3 regions of the Pectobacterium versatile genome follow, and region 1 is predicted to be linked to each of the others. Evidence: predicted binding sites of a transcription regulator. Region 1 holds the regulator's gene; each other region holds the start of a gene.
The links. Region 1 encodes PurR, which represses purine synthesis genes. Its sites were predicted from a motif close to CANGCAAACGTTTGCNTG; they were not measured.

Region 2: a site for PurR is predicted at 3,029-3,046, ahead of carA (glutamine-hydrolyzing carbamoyl-phosphate synthase small subunit). Genes of this name have one in related genera too.
Region 3: a site for PurR is predicted at 829-846, ahead of tusA (sulfurtransferase TusA). Genes of this name have one in related genera too.

Annotation. Positions count from the first base shown of each region.
Region 1 covers NZ_CP034276.1:2,879,466-2,883,646, forward strand. The annotation lists gene EIP93_RS12980 (Grx4 family monothiol glutaredoxin) at 2-352, opposite strand; gene EIP93_RS12985 (C40 family peptidase) at 693-1,544, shown strand; gene cydH (cytochrome bd-I oxidase subunit CydH) at 1,646-1,735, opposite strand; gene purR (HTH-type transcriptional repressor PurR) at 2,127-3,152, shown strand; gene cfa (cyclopropane fatty acyl phospholipid synthase) at 3,484-4,181, shown strand, end outside.
Region 2 covers NZ_CP034276.1:4,252,249-4,256,429, forward strand. The annotation lists gene carB (carbamoyl-phosphate synthase large subunit) at 1-1,643, opposite strand, end outside; gene carA (glutamine-hydrolyzing carbamoyl-phosphate synthase small subunit) at 1,658-2,806, opposite strand; gene dapB (4-hydroxy-tetrahydrodipicolinate reductase) at 3,252-4,073, opposite strand.
Region 3 covers NZ_CP034276.1:4,800,587-4,804,767, reverse strand. The annotation lists gene EIP93_RS21775 (7-cyano-7-deazaguanine/7-aminomethyl-7-deazaguanine transporter) at 18-695, opposite strand; gene tusA (sulfurtransferase TusA) at 912-1,154, shown strand; gene EIP93_RS21765 (zinc/cadmium/mercury/lead-transporting ATPase) at 1,214-3,568, opposite strand; gene EIP93_RS21760 (lysoplasmalogenase) at 3,660-4,181, opposite strand, start outside.

The sequences.
Region 1 (4,181 bases):
ATTACTCTTGATCGGCCTGCTGCGCTTTGTATTTGTCTGCCGTTTCTTTGATCAGCGGTTGCAGTTCACCACGCTGAAACATTTCCATCACGATATCACAACCGCCAATCAGCTCACCGTCAACCCACAGCTGCGGGAATGTCGGCCAGTTCGCGTATTTCGGCAGTTCAGCACGAATGTCTGGGTTCTGCAAAATATCAACATACGCAAAACGTTCGCCACAGGCAGACAACGCCTGAACAGTCTGTGCGGAAAAGCCGCAGCTTGGCAATTTCGGGGAGCCTTTCATGTACAGCAGAATCGGGTTTTCAGCAATTTGGCGCTGAATTTTTTCAATTGTCGGTGTCGTCATCTTCTTGCTTCCTTAATTCTATAGGATGGCTAACGTCCAAAACGCTAGCCATGAGCCGCCGTCAGAGGTGCTACGACAGCGACATTGACTCAGTGATATTGTACCGATGCCACTAGCCACAAAAAAACGCCATTTTTTGTAGGGTTATTTTTCCCGAAGGTATTCATCATTGATGAAATCAACGCCAGAAAACGCTGATAAATCAATCGAAAAAATAACTATTAACGTTTTTTCACTATTCTGTATGAATAAAGCGACCGTGCCCACTTTTTTATGACGCCGTTTTCAGGAATACTGTGAGGATTGAGCGAGTTAAGGATTATGTTCGGTCACTGTTATTATGCGCTTATTTATTACTCTTTTTATATTATTTTTCAGCAACCTATCCCTGAACGTGGTTCAGGCTGCGCCGCATACCCCGCATTCTGCGCCGAAGAAAAGCGCCGTGGCAGAAACGAATAAGAAAAGCCGCCAAACAAAGGGTAATGCTAAATCCCCGACGCCGATCAAAAGCAAAAAACCAGAACCTACCGCAGTCAGCAATAAAACCAAATCCCGTACCGCGAGCAAAGTGACAGAAAAAAAACCGTCACGAACGCAAAGCAGCACGCCCGCGCTAGTGAAAAAAAATCTTAAAAAGCTGAAGCCTGAAGAAGAGAAACAAACAACCGCCCAAGCCAGAGTCAAAACAGGACTGAAGAAGACCGCACTCAAGGGGAAAGCGGATAAGAATCCAGCACCGACAGAAAAAGGAATGGCGCTAAGCGCCGCGCATAAAAAACGCTATCAACATGCCAAAACAACCGCAATGAATAAGTTGATGAGTCAGATAGGTAAGCCTTATCACTGGGGCGGTTCCTCTCCCTTTACCGGATTCGACTGTAGCGGACTGGTTTATTACGCCTACAAAGATGTCGTTAAGATCCAAATTCCACGCACCGCAAACGAAATGTATCACCTGCGTGATGCCGCTCCGATTAAAAAGAGTGAGCTGGAAAGTGGCGATCTGGTCTTCTTCCGCATCAATAATCGTGGCGCAGCCGATCACGTCGGGGTTTATCTGGGTGAAGGGAAATTTATTCAGTCGCCGCGGACAGGGTCAGATATTCGTATCAGCAAGTTGAGTGAAGATTATTGGCAGGAGCACTACGTTGGCGCGCGTCGCGTGGTCACACCGCAGACGATTCGTTAAGAGTGATAATAGATTACATACGTCGAACAGAAACGATTCAGACACGTTTTATGTAACATCAACGTGTCTGAATACCTAACCCGCACAAAATCATCGTTCGGTTAGTTCAGCACCGCTGTAAAACTAAACACGATGATCACAGCCAACGAACCAATGGTTGTCAGCAAAGACATCTTCAGATCTGTATCCATAAAATACTCCTTAATTAGCGAACAAATTTTATCTGAAAGCTTCGTCTAAAAAGCCCCCCCCTTCACAGCCAAATCCGCGTTTAGGTAGTTAAAGCTACAAATAATAGGGTTATTACGATTCTTTCATAATTCTAGCGAAAAATCTCGGACGAATGCATCACTAATAGTATAAATTAGCCCTTTCACTTTCATGATAAATCGGACACAATCCGCTGTTTATGAAAGCGCTGCGTATCAGTCGAAAAACGTCAACCCAGATCCCTTCGGTATAACATTCGGCATTCTCCTTCTGAAATCCTGTTTTTTAGCTTAGAAGAAGAACATTAAACGTAGGCAAACGATTAACAATATACTTACGTCTGTAACAGGTAAGTTCAGGAGTCATTTTTAGATGGCAACGATTAAAGATGTGGCAAAACGTGCTGGCGTTTCCACCACAACCGTATCGCACGTGATCAATAAAACACGTTTCGTCGCCGAAGAGACTAAGGCAGCCGTCAGGGCAGCAATCAAAGAATTGCACTATTCACCCAGCGCCGTCGCCCGCAGCCTCAAAGTTAATCACACTAAATCTATCGGCTTGCTGGCTACTTCCAGCGAAGCCCCCTATTTCGCCGAGATCATTGAAGCCGTTGAAAACAGCTGCTATGCCAAAGGCTACACGCTGGTGCTATGTAATTCGCATAACGACATCGGCAAGCAACGCGCCTATCTTTCCATGCTGGCGCAAAAACGCGTCGACGGCCTGTTGGTGATGTGCGCCGAATACCCACCCGAGTTATTAGGCATGCTGGAAGATTATCGCAGCATTCCGATGGTCGTGATGGACTGGGGACAGATGCACAGCGATTTTACCGATACGATTATCGATAACGCCTTTGAAGGTGGTTATATGGCAGGTCGCTACCTGATTGAACGCGGCCATCGCGATATCGGCGCCATCCCCGGTACTCAAGAACGCAACACCGGCAGCGGACGCTACCTCGGTTTTTTGAAAGCGCTGAAGGAAGCCGACATCACCGTACGCGACGAATGGGTGGTTCGGGGCGATTTCGAACCGGAATCCGGCTACAAAGCCATGCATCAAATTCTCGCACAGAAACAGCGACCTACAGCCGTATTCTGCGGTGGCGATATTATGGCGATGGGGGCTATCTGTGCGGCTGATGAACTGGGTCTGCGCGTACCGCAGGACATTTCGGTGATCGGTTATGACAACGTGCGCCACGCACGCTTCTTTACGCCTGCGCTGACCACCATCCACCAGCCAAAGGAGCGTCTGGGCCAGTCCGCGTTCTCTATGCTTCTGGATCGCATTACCAGTAAACGAGAAGATGCGCACGTCATTGAAGTACACCCGACGCTGATTGAACGTCGCTCGGTGGCAGACGGCCCCTACCTCGACTATCGCCGCTAGCCGCCGCTATTCTGTACAGACGATTTTCTTATTCCTGCCTGCTTCCTCTCTCTGCTTCAGCCAATTCTCTTGTAGGCTGGCTGAAGCCGTTATAATTCTATACCCTAAATAATTCGAGTTGCATGAAGGCGGCAAGCGAGGGAATCCCGATGAGCTTACTCAAGTAAGTGATTCGGGTGAGTGAACGTAGCCAACGTACATGCGGCTTGAAGTATGACGGGTATAATACCGTGTTTCATTTTCTCTGGTGACAGCCGATACCTCGGCTGTGATAAGTGTTGTCCAGGTGTGTTTTACGATACTTTTACATGTGAAAAGTTAAGGAGACATGATGGGTTTGCCTTATACAGAAGAATGGGATGATGAGACCGCACCCTGGTTCCACATCGTACAGGACATGTTAGCCACCGCGGATATCACCATCAACGGCACTCGCCCTTTTGACATCCGCGTGATCAACCCCAACTTCTTTAAGCGTATCCTGCGTGAGGGATCCCTAGGGCTGGGAGAAAGCTACATGGACGAATGGTGGGACTGTGAACGGCTGGATATGTTTTCCCATCGCGTTCTGCGCGCAGGGCTGGATACTCAACTGCCCCGCCGCCTGCACGACCTGACGCGTGTCGCCCTCTCCCGCATCACGAATTTGCAATCCCGCCGACGCGCTCAGGTTGTCGGTAAAGCGCATTACGATTTAGGTAATGATCTCTTTACCCTGATGCTAGATCCTTACATGCAATACTCCTGCGCTTATTGGAAACAGGCACAGACGCTGGAACAGGCGCAGGAAGATAAACTCACCATGATCTGCGAAAAGCTCCAGCTCAAATCAGGAATGACGCTGCTGGATATCGGCTGTGGTTGGGGCGGACTTGCCGAGTTCGCGGCACGCCACTACGGCGTTTCAGTTTACGGCGTCACTATTTCCAGAGAGCAGCAAATGCTGGCACAGCAGCGCTGTCAGGATCTGAACGTCACCATTGAATTACAGGATTACCGCGATCTCGATCGGCAATTTGATCGCGTGGT
Region 2 (4,181 bases), 1.4 Mb from region 1:
TCGTACGTGGAGTACATATAAGCCGTATCGGTCGAAAATTCTGCCGCACAGGTATCAACACGCTTATAGACCGGATGCAGGTCAAACTTATCGCGCAGCTTGCGAATTTCGCTTTCCGCCACGCCAGCCAGCGTCGCCAGACGCGCATCGGCAAAGCCTTTACGCTTCAATGCACGCAGGAAGTCGGCATCCAGCGCAGTGACACCTTTTTCAGCGACCTGCTCTTCCAGACGCACCAGCTCTTCAATCTGCACCAGGAACCAGCGGTCAACGTTGGTCAGGTTAAACACACCATCAACAGACATCCCCGCACGGAAAGCATCGGCGATGTACCAGATACGCTCGGCACCCGCATCTTTCAGCTCGCGGCGGATTTTGGTCAACGCTTCTGGATCGTCCAAATCCACTTTCGGATCGAAGCCAGTCGCACCTACTTCCAGGCCACGCAGCGCTTTCTGCAAGGATTCCTGCTGCGTACGACCAATCGCCATCACTTCGCCCACAGATTTCATCTGCGTGGTCAGACGGTCGTTAGCACCAGCGAATTTTTCGAAGTTGAAACGTGGAATCTTAGTCACAACGTAGTCGATAGCAGGCTCGAAAGACGCTGGCGTACGACCGCCAGTGATGTCGTTCATCAGCTCATCGAGCGTGTAACCCACTGCCAACTTGGCCGCGATTTTTGCAATCGGGAAGCCCGTCGCTTTAGACGCCAGCGCGGAAGAACGTGATACGCGCGGGTTCATTTCGATGACAATCAGGCGACCCGTTTTCGGGTTTACCGAGAACTGAACGTTAGAACCGCCCGTTTCTACGCCGATTTCACGCAGTACCGCCATCGAGGCGTTACGCATAATTTGATATTCTTTGTCGGTCAGCGTTTGTGCCGGTGCAACGGTGATGGAGTCTCCAGTGTGGATCCCCATCGCATCGAAGTTCTCGATTGAGCAGACGATGATGCAGTTGTCGTTCTTATCACGCACCACTTCCATCTCATACTCTTTCCAACCGATCAGCGATTCATCGATCAACAGCTCTTTGGTTGGGGAAAGATCCAGCCCGCGTTCGCAAATCTCTTCGAACTCTTCACGGTTGTAAGCGATACCGCCACCGGTGCCGCCCATCGTAAAGGAAGGACGGATGATGCACGGGAAGCCGACGTCAGCCGCAACCGCCAGCGCTTCTTCCATATTGTGCGCAATACCAGAACGCGCGGTATCCAGACCGATCTTCTTCATTGCCACGTCGAAGCGGCGACGATCTTCTGCTTTATCAATCGCATCCGCCGTTGCACCAATCATGGTGACGCCGAATTCTGCCAGCACGCCCTGACGTTCCAGTTCCAGTGCACAGTTCAGCGCAGTCTGGCCGCCCATCGTTGGCAGCACCGCATCTGGACGCTCTTTTTCAATAATTTTGCGCACCACTTCCCAGTGAATCGGCTCGATGTAGGTCGCATCGGCCATTTCCGGGTCGGTCATGATAGTTGCTGGGTTAGAGTTCACCAGAATAACGCGGTAACCCTCTTCACGCAGCGCTTTACACGCCTGTGCACCAGAGTAGTCAAACTCACACGCCTGGCCGATAACAATCGGGCCGGCGCCCAGAATCAGGATGCTTTTAATATCTGTACGTTTTGGCATTTTCTCGCTCCTGATTATTTAGCTGAAGAACGGTAAGTCTGAATCAAGTCAATAAAGTGGTCGAACAGCGGCGCGGCATCGTGCGGGCCTGGGCTCGCTTCTGGGTGCCCCTGGAAGCTGAACGCGGGTTTATCCGTGCGGTGGATCCCCTGCACCGTATGGTCAAACAGGGATTTGTGCGTGACGCGCAGCGTGTCAGGCAGATTATTTTCATCAACCGCAAAGCCGTGGTTCTGCGCGGTGATCATCACACAGTTGTTATCCAGATCTTTGACCGGATGGTTGCCACCGTGGTGACCCAGCTTCATTTTGATGGTCTTGGCACCGCTCGCCAGTGCCAGCAGTTGGTGACCCAGACAAATACCGAATACCGGAATATCCGTTTCCAGGAAGGTTTTGATCGCACGAATCGCGTAGTCGCACGGTTCCGGGTCGCCCGGGCCGTTAGAGAGGAAAATGCCGTCTGGATTCAGCTTCAGTACGTCCTCAGCAGGTGTCTGCGCCGGAACGACCGTCAGGCGACAGCCGCGATCCACCAGCATACGCAGAATGTTGCGTTTCACACCGTAGTCATAAGCAACAACGTGGTAAGGCAGTTCGCTTTCGTTTTTTGCCGCTGGCAATTCATCTTCCAGCGTCCAGCTTCCCTGTAACCAGCTGTAGCTTTCTGGCGTCGTCACTTCTTTTGCCAGATCCATGCCCTTCAGCCCTGGGAACGCTTTCGCTTTCTCCAGCGCGACAGCAGCATCCGGCGCATCATCCGCAATGATGCAGCCATTCTGTGCGCCTTTTTCACGCAGCAGACGGGTCAGTTTACGGGTATCGATATCAGCAATGGCGACGATGTTGTTGCGTTTGAGGTATTCAGACAGGCTTTCTTCACTACGGTAGTTGCTGGCAATCAGAGGTAAATCGCGAATCACCAGGCCTTGAGCCTGTACAGAGGGGGATTCTTCATCGTTGGCATTGGCGCCGACATTACCGATATGGGGATAAGTGAGAGTGACAATCTGGCGGGAATAGGAAGGATCAGTAAGGATTTCTTGATAACCGGTCATCGACGTATTGAAGACCACTTCCCCCACTGCCGACCCTTCTGCCCCAATGGCCCGACCGTGGAATTGGGTTCCGTCTTCCAGAACCAATAGCGCTGACTTAATCAAAACACCCTCCAAGGAATAAACAATCACGTTATTTGCATATTAATTCAGATTTGAGTCACTAAATCAATGCAAAAACTACCTGTAAGGCCAATTTTTGGCAAATTGGGCGCATTTTAATGATGGTCTTCCCGATTGTCTACCCAAACCGCTTTTTTTCTCTTATTTTTATGCTTTACGGAATAAATAGTGGCCCACTGACGTAAAAAACCCTATCAACTGAGATAAGTAAACGGTTGCGAGACAACATTGCTAAAATAAGAGTAACAAATCACCAGCAAAGGGCATTTTGGGAGTAAGGAGGGAAAATCATCACTAAAAAACAGAATAAAACACAAATAAAAACCAATGATGATAGAAAATAGAATCCAATAATATAAAAACAAAGGTGATCATAAAAATAACCACCTTTATCAGCTAGATATAATTTTTTATAAACAATTAAATACTATAAATCATCCAGATAAAGCACATCTCTCATATCAAAAATACCACTTTCTTTCGAACTAATCCAGATAGCGGCTCTTACTGCACCATTGGCAAACGTCATACGGCTGGATGCCTTGTGGGTAATCTCAACGCGCTCGCCAATGTCAGCAAACATCGCCGTATGTTCACCGACGATATCGCCCGCTCGCACGGTCGCAAAACCAATGCTTTTCGGATCGCGCTCACCGGTGTAGCCTTCACGCGCGTACACGGCACAGGACTTCAGATCGCGTCCCAACGCATCAGCGATCGCTTCGCCCATCGCCAGCGCGGTACCCGATGGCGCATCCACTTTGTGGCGGTGGTGTGCTTCAATGATTTCGATATCAGTATAGTCGCCCATGACCTTGGCCGCTTTTTCCAGCAGCTTCAGCATGACATTGACGCCAACGCTGAAGTTCGCCGCAAACACAATGCCGATATCCTGCGCAGCCTGCTTAATCGCAGCTTTCCCTGCGTCATCAAAGCCGGTTGTCCCAATAATCATGCCTTTACGGTGCTGACGGCAAAACGCCAAATGCGCTAATGTGCCTTCTGGGCGGGTGAAGTCGATCAAAATATCGAAATCATTCTGCACGGCATCCAGGCTTTCATTCACGGTAATACCGCTTTTCCCCAGCCCAGCAAGTTCACCGGCATCGCTTCCTATCAGAGACGAACCAGAACGCTCCAGCGCAGCGCCCAATATCACGTCGTCCATTTGCTCGATAGCCTGAATCAGCTGGCGTCCCATACGGCCGCCCGCGCCTACAACCGCAATACGAATGGATGAATCCTTCATAATGTCTCTCTCTTTTTAATCCTGACGACATAAAAATAACATCAGGTTAACGGGCGCTGCGCACTATCGCCAGCGGATTTACCGCCAGATTAGAAAATACTGTTTGAA
Region 3 (4,181 bases), 1.9 Mb from region 1:
TAGCCGCCCGATTGCCATTAATGGTGGCTGCTGACGGAACGGTAGTCGGCCGAGTCTTTCTGTTCGCTTAGACGTTTAAGCACCATGTTCAGCATGACGCCGTACATCGGCAGGAAGAACGCCAGGCTGATCAGCAGCTTGAAGGCATAATCCACCATCGCGATTTCAACCCAGTTTGCCGCCATGAAGGCATCGGTGCTGCGGTAAAACGCAATGAAGAAAAAGGCCAGTGTATCGCTGAAATTACCAAACACGGTTGAAACGGTTGGCGCGACCCACCACGCGCGTTTCTGGCGCAGGCGGTTGAAGACGTGAACATCCAGAATCTGACCAAGAACATAAGCCATGAAGCTGGCGCAGGCGATACGTGCCACGACGATATTTATCTGACTTAATGCCTCGAACGACTGCCACGATCCCTGATAAAACAGGCTCGACACCAGATAGGAAATGACCAGAGCAGGCACCATCACGGTCAGAATGATACGACGCGCCAGCGGCGCACCGAAAACCCGTACCGTCAGGTCAGTTGCCAGAAAAATAAACGGAAAGGTAAACGCGCCCCAGGTGGTATGAAAACCGAAAATCAATACCGGGAGCTGGACCAGATAATTACTCGACGTAATGATCAGGACATGGAACAACGATAGCCAGATCAGCGCCGTAAGCCGCTGCTGGGGAGTAAAACGATACATAATGTGACCTTTTTGGTTATTGGGGTTAGGGAACCCAAGGGATAACGTGCAGATTTATGCTGCAACGCGGCGGCATAATACGCAATTGCTTTGCTAATGCAATGTGTTTTGCCAGAAAAAGATGGTTGTTTTATGCGCAAACGTTGTCGTCGCTTGCGTCGGGAAATCCTCAGCGTAAACTAAGGCGGTTTTTTGATTCCAGCACTGAGAACGTTGATGACCGATCCCTTTACCAACCCGGATAAAACCCTTGATGCACAGGGGCTGCGCTGCCCTGAGCCTGTGATGATGGTGCGTAAGACGGTACGCCAGATGGAAACCGGGCAAACGCTGTTGATTATTGCCGACGATCCAGCCACCACCCGCGATATTCCCGGTTTTTGCGTGTACATGGAGCATGAGCTTCTGGCGCAAGAGACCGAGCAGGTTCCCTATCGTTATCTGCTGCGCAAAGGTTAATACTCGTCATACTTCAAGCCGCAGGTGCGCGGTGTTGCACCGCGCACCGTGGATCGATATCAGTCCTGTTTTCTCAACAGCCGCAGCGCGTTGGCTGTGACCAGCGCGGTTGCGCCGGAATCTGCCAGCACGGCGAGCCACAGTCCGGTAATACCCAGAATACTGGTAACCAGAAATACCGCTTTCAGCCCCAGCGCGATAGTAATGTTCTGACGAATATTACGTTGCGTCGCCCGCGACAGGCTAATCATGGCGGCCAGCCCAGTCAGGCGACTGTGCGTTAAGGCGGCATCGGCCGTCTCCAGCGCCACATCAGTACCGCTTCCCATCGCAATCCCGATCGTTGCCGCTTTCATTGCCGGTGCGTCGTTGATGCCATCACCAACCATCGCGACGGGATGCTGCTTGCTCAATTCGCTGACTGCCGTGACCTTGTCAGCAGGGAGCAGGCTGGCTCGGTAATCGATCCCTAATGTCGCCGCAATGGCTGCCGCCGCGCGGGGATTATCGCCGGTGAGCATGACGCCACGAATCCCTAACTGCTGCAAGGCATCCAGCGCTTCACGCGCATCGTGGCGTAGCGTATCGCTCAACGCCAGCACGCCGAGCAGGTTATCGTCCTCTTGCACCACCACGACGGTTTTCCCTTCGTTTTCCAGCGCATCAACCCGTTGCAACCAGTCGGCATCAAGCAGATCGGGCGCGACACGAGTCGGTGCGCTTACCTGAATCCGCCTGCCGCCTATCGTGCCTTCCACGCCGACTCCCGCCAGCGCTTTGCGGTTTTCTGCCATTGGCAGGAACGTGCTGCTGGATCGCGCATGCTGGACGATCGCTTTGGCAAGCGGATGGTGCGAACCGGATTCCACCGCAGCGGTGCGGGTTAACAGCGCCGTTGCGCTAACGCCCGCGGCGGGCAATACGTCCGTCACCTGCGGCTTGCCTTCCGTCAGCGTGCCCGTTTTATCGAACGCGATAGTCTTGATGCTGCCCAGCGATTCCAGCGCCGCACCACCTTTAATCAGCGCCCCACGGCGCGTTGCGGCGGCTAGCCCCGACGTAATCGCCGCAGGCGTTGAGATCACCAGCGCACACGGACAGCCAATTAACAGCAGCGTCAGGCCGCGATAAATCCACTCTTGCCACGGCTGCGCCAGCAGCAACGGCGGTACCAGAATCACCAGCAGCGACAGCAGCATGATGGCTGGCGTGTAGTAACGGCTAAACTTATCGAGGAAGCGCTCTATCGGCGCACGGCGCTCTTCCGCTTCTTCTATTAGTTGCAGAATGCGGTCAATAGCGCTGTTGCCCGGCTGTGACACCACCCGCAACTGCACAACCCGATCGACGCACAGACTGCCTGCGGCAATTTTTTCACCGGGCGTACGTTCAACGGGAACCGATTCACCGGTCAGCGCGCTTTCATCAAAGCTAGCGTCGCTGTTCAAGAGCTCCGCATCGGCGGGGAGCCGCCCACCGGGGGCGACTTCAATCACGTCACCGGGAACCAGACTGGCGACGGGAACGAGGCGTCGCTGCCCGTTGCCGACGACCGTGGCATCTTCGGGAAGCAGCGCCATCAGCGCCGTTACGCCCCGTCGTGCGCGGTTTGCCGCGTAAGATTCCAGATGTTCGCCTAGCATAAACAGCAGCAGGATGACGGTGGCTTCGGTGGTGGCGCCAATCAAGAGCGCTCCAATGGAAGCCACGCTCATCAGCGTTTCAATCGCGAAGGGCGTACCCGTGCGAATGAGCTGCACCGTTTTTTTCAGGATCGGGATCAGCCCGATAATCGTGGTCGCGATAAACGCGATCTGCCCGCCGCGCTCGCTTAGCAGGGAAAGTCCCCAGCTCGCAGCAGCCAGCAGAGTGAAAAGTATTAAGAAACCATATTCATGTACAAAACGACGTGCGGTCGAGGTGTCGGGTGGGGCGAGGGGGAGTGCGGTGTCCTGCAAGGCGAAGCCCGCTTGCTGAACGGCATGTTGAACCTGAAGTCGGATATCGGTGTTGGCATCAACAACCAATTTTTCGGTGGCGAACAGCACTTTGGCCTGTTCAATTCCGGTGAGATTTTTTACTGCATTTTCGATTTTACGTGCGCAGCTGGGACAATCCATCCCGCTGATTTTCCAACTGAAACGCTGGTGGGATCGGGGCCTGTCGCTGTCTCCGCCGTCGGGGTCGTCTGAATCCGCGCTACCGCCGCTGTCTGACGAGTGTTGCTCTGTGCCACACGCGCTCTGTACTACGGCATCAGACGTGTGTTTGGTTGAACAGCAGCTGTGGTCAGCGTGGTTTGAATGCTGCGTGTGTTCGTTGCAGCAACTTTTGGCGCGGCGTGGCGCGTGGTGAACGCTGTTATTGCAGCAGGCTGATTTCTCAGCGCTGTGGTTATGCTGATGAGAGTGCATCTCTTCCTCCGTTGTTAGTGACTTACATTCTCATCAGGAACTTTACACCGCCGCTTAATGCTTAGCCAGATTTTCGTGAGCGCCGCGAACGTCAGAAATAGAGGGAGCGAACGATCAGGAAATGGCCGCCAAAATAGCCCGCTGCCACAATCGCCTGATGGGCGCGGAACGGAAAACGGTAATGGTGAATCAGCCAGACTGCATGGGCGATAAACAGCAGTACGGTACCTGTCAGCAGGGAGAAATTCGCGTTTGTCCCCAGCGCAAAATAGCGCTCGCCTGCAATCCAGACCATCAGCGTCGTCATGATGATAAAGGCGCAAGCGGGCCAGCGCTGTGCGTCCAATCGCCCCCAGATAACGGCGATCAGGATCGCAGCCAGAATAACGAGCGTTAGTGCCAGCGGCCAAAAGAACGTGAGTGAAATCTGTCCGGTAAAAAAGCTAATGGTGTACAGCAAATGCGAGAGGAAATAGGCGCCAAATGCGTAAAGCAGACGCTGAGTCGGCAGCAACAGCAGAGTGTCTGCGACCAGCGTGGCCAGCAGCCCCAGCACAATCAGATAGCCCGGCACACCAAGCAGCGGCATCTGCCAGGCTAGCGCCAGCAGCAG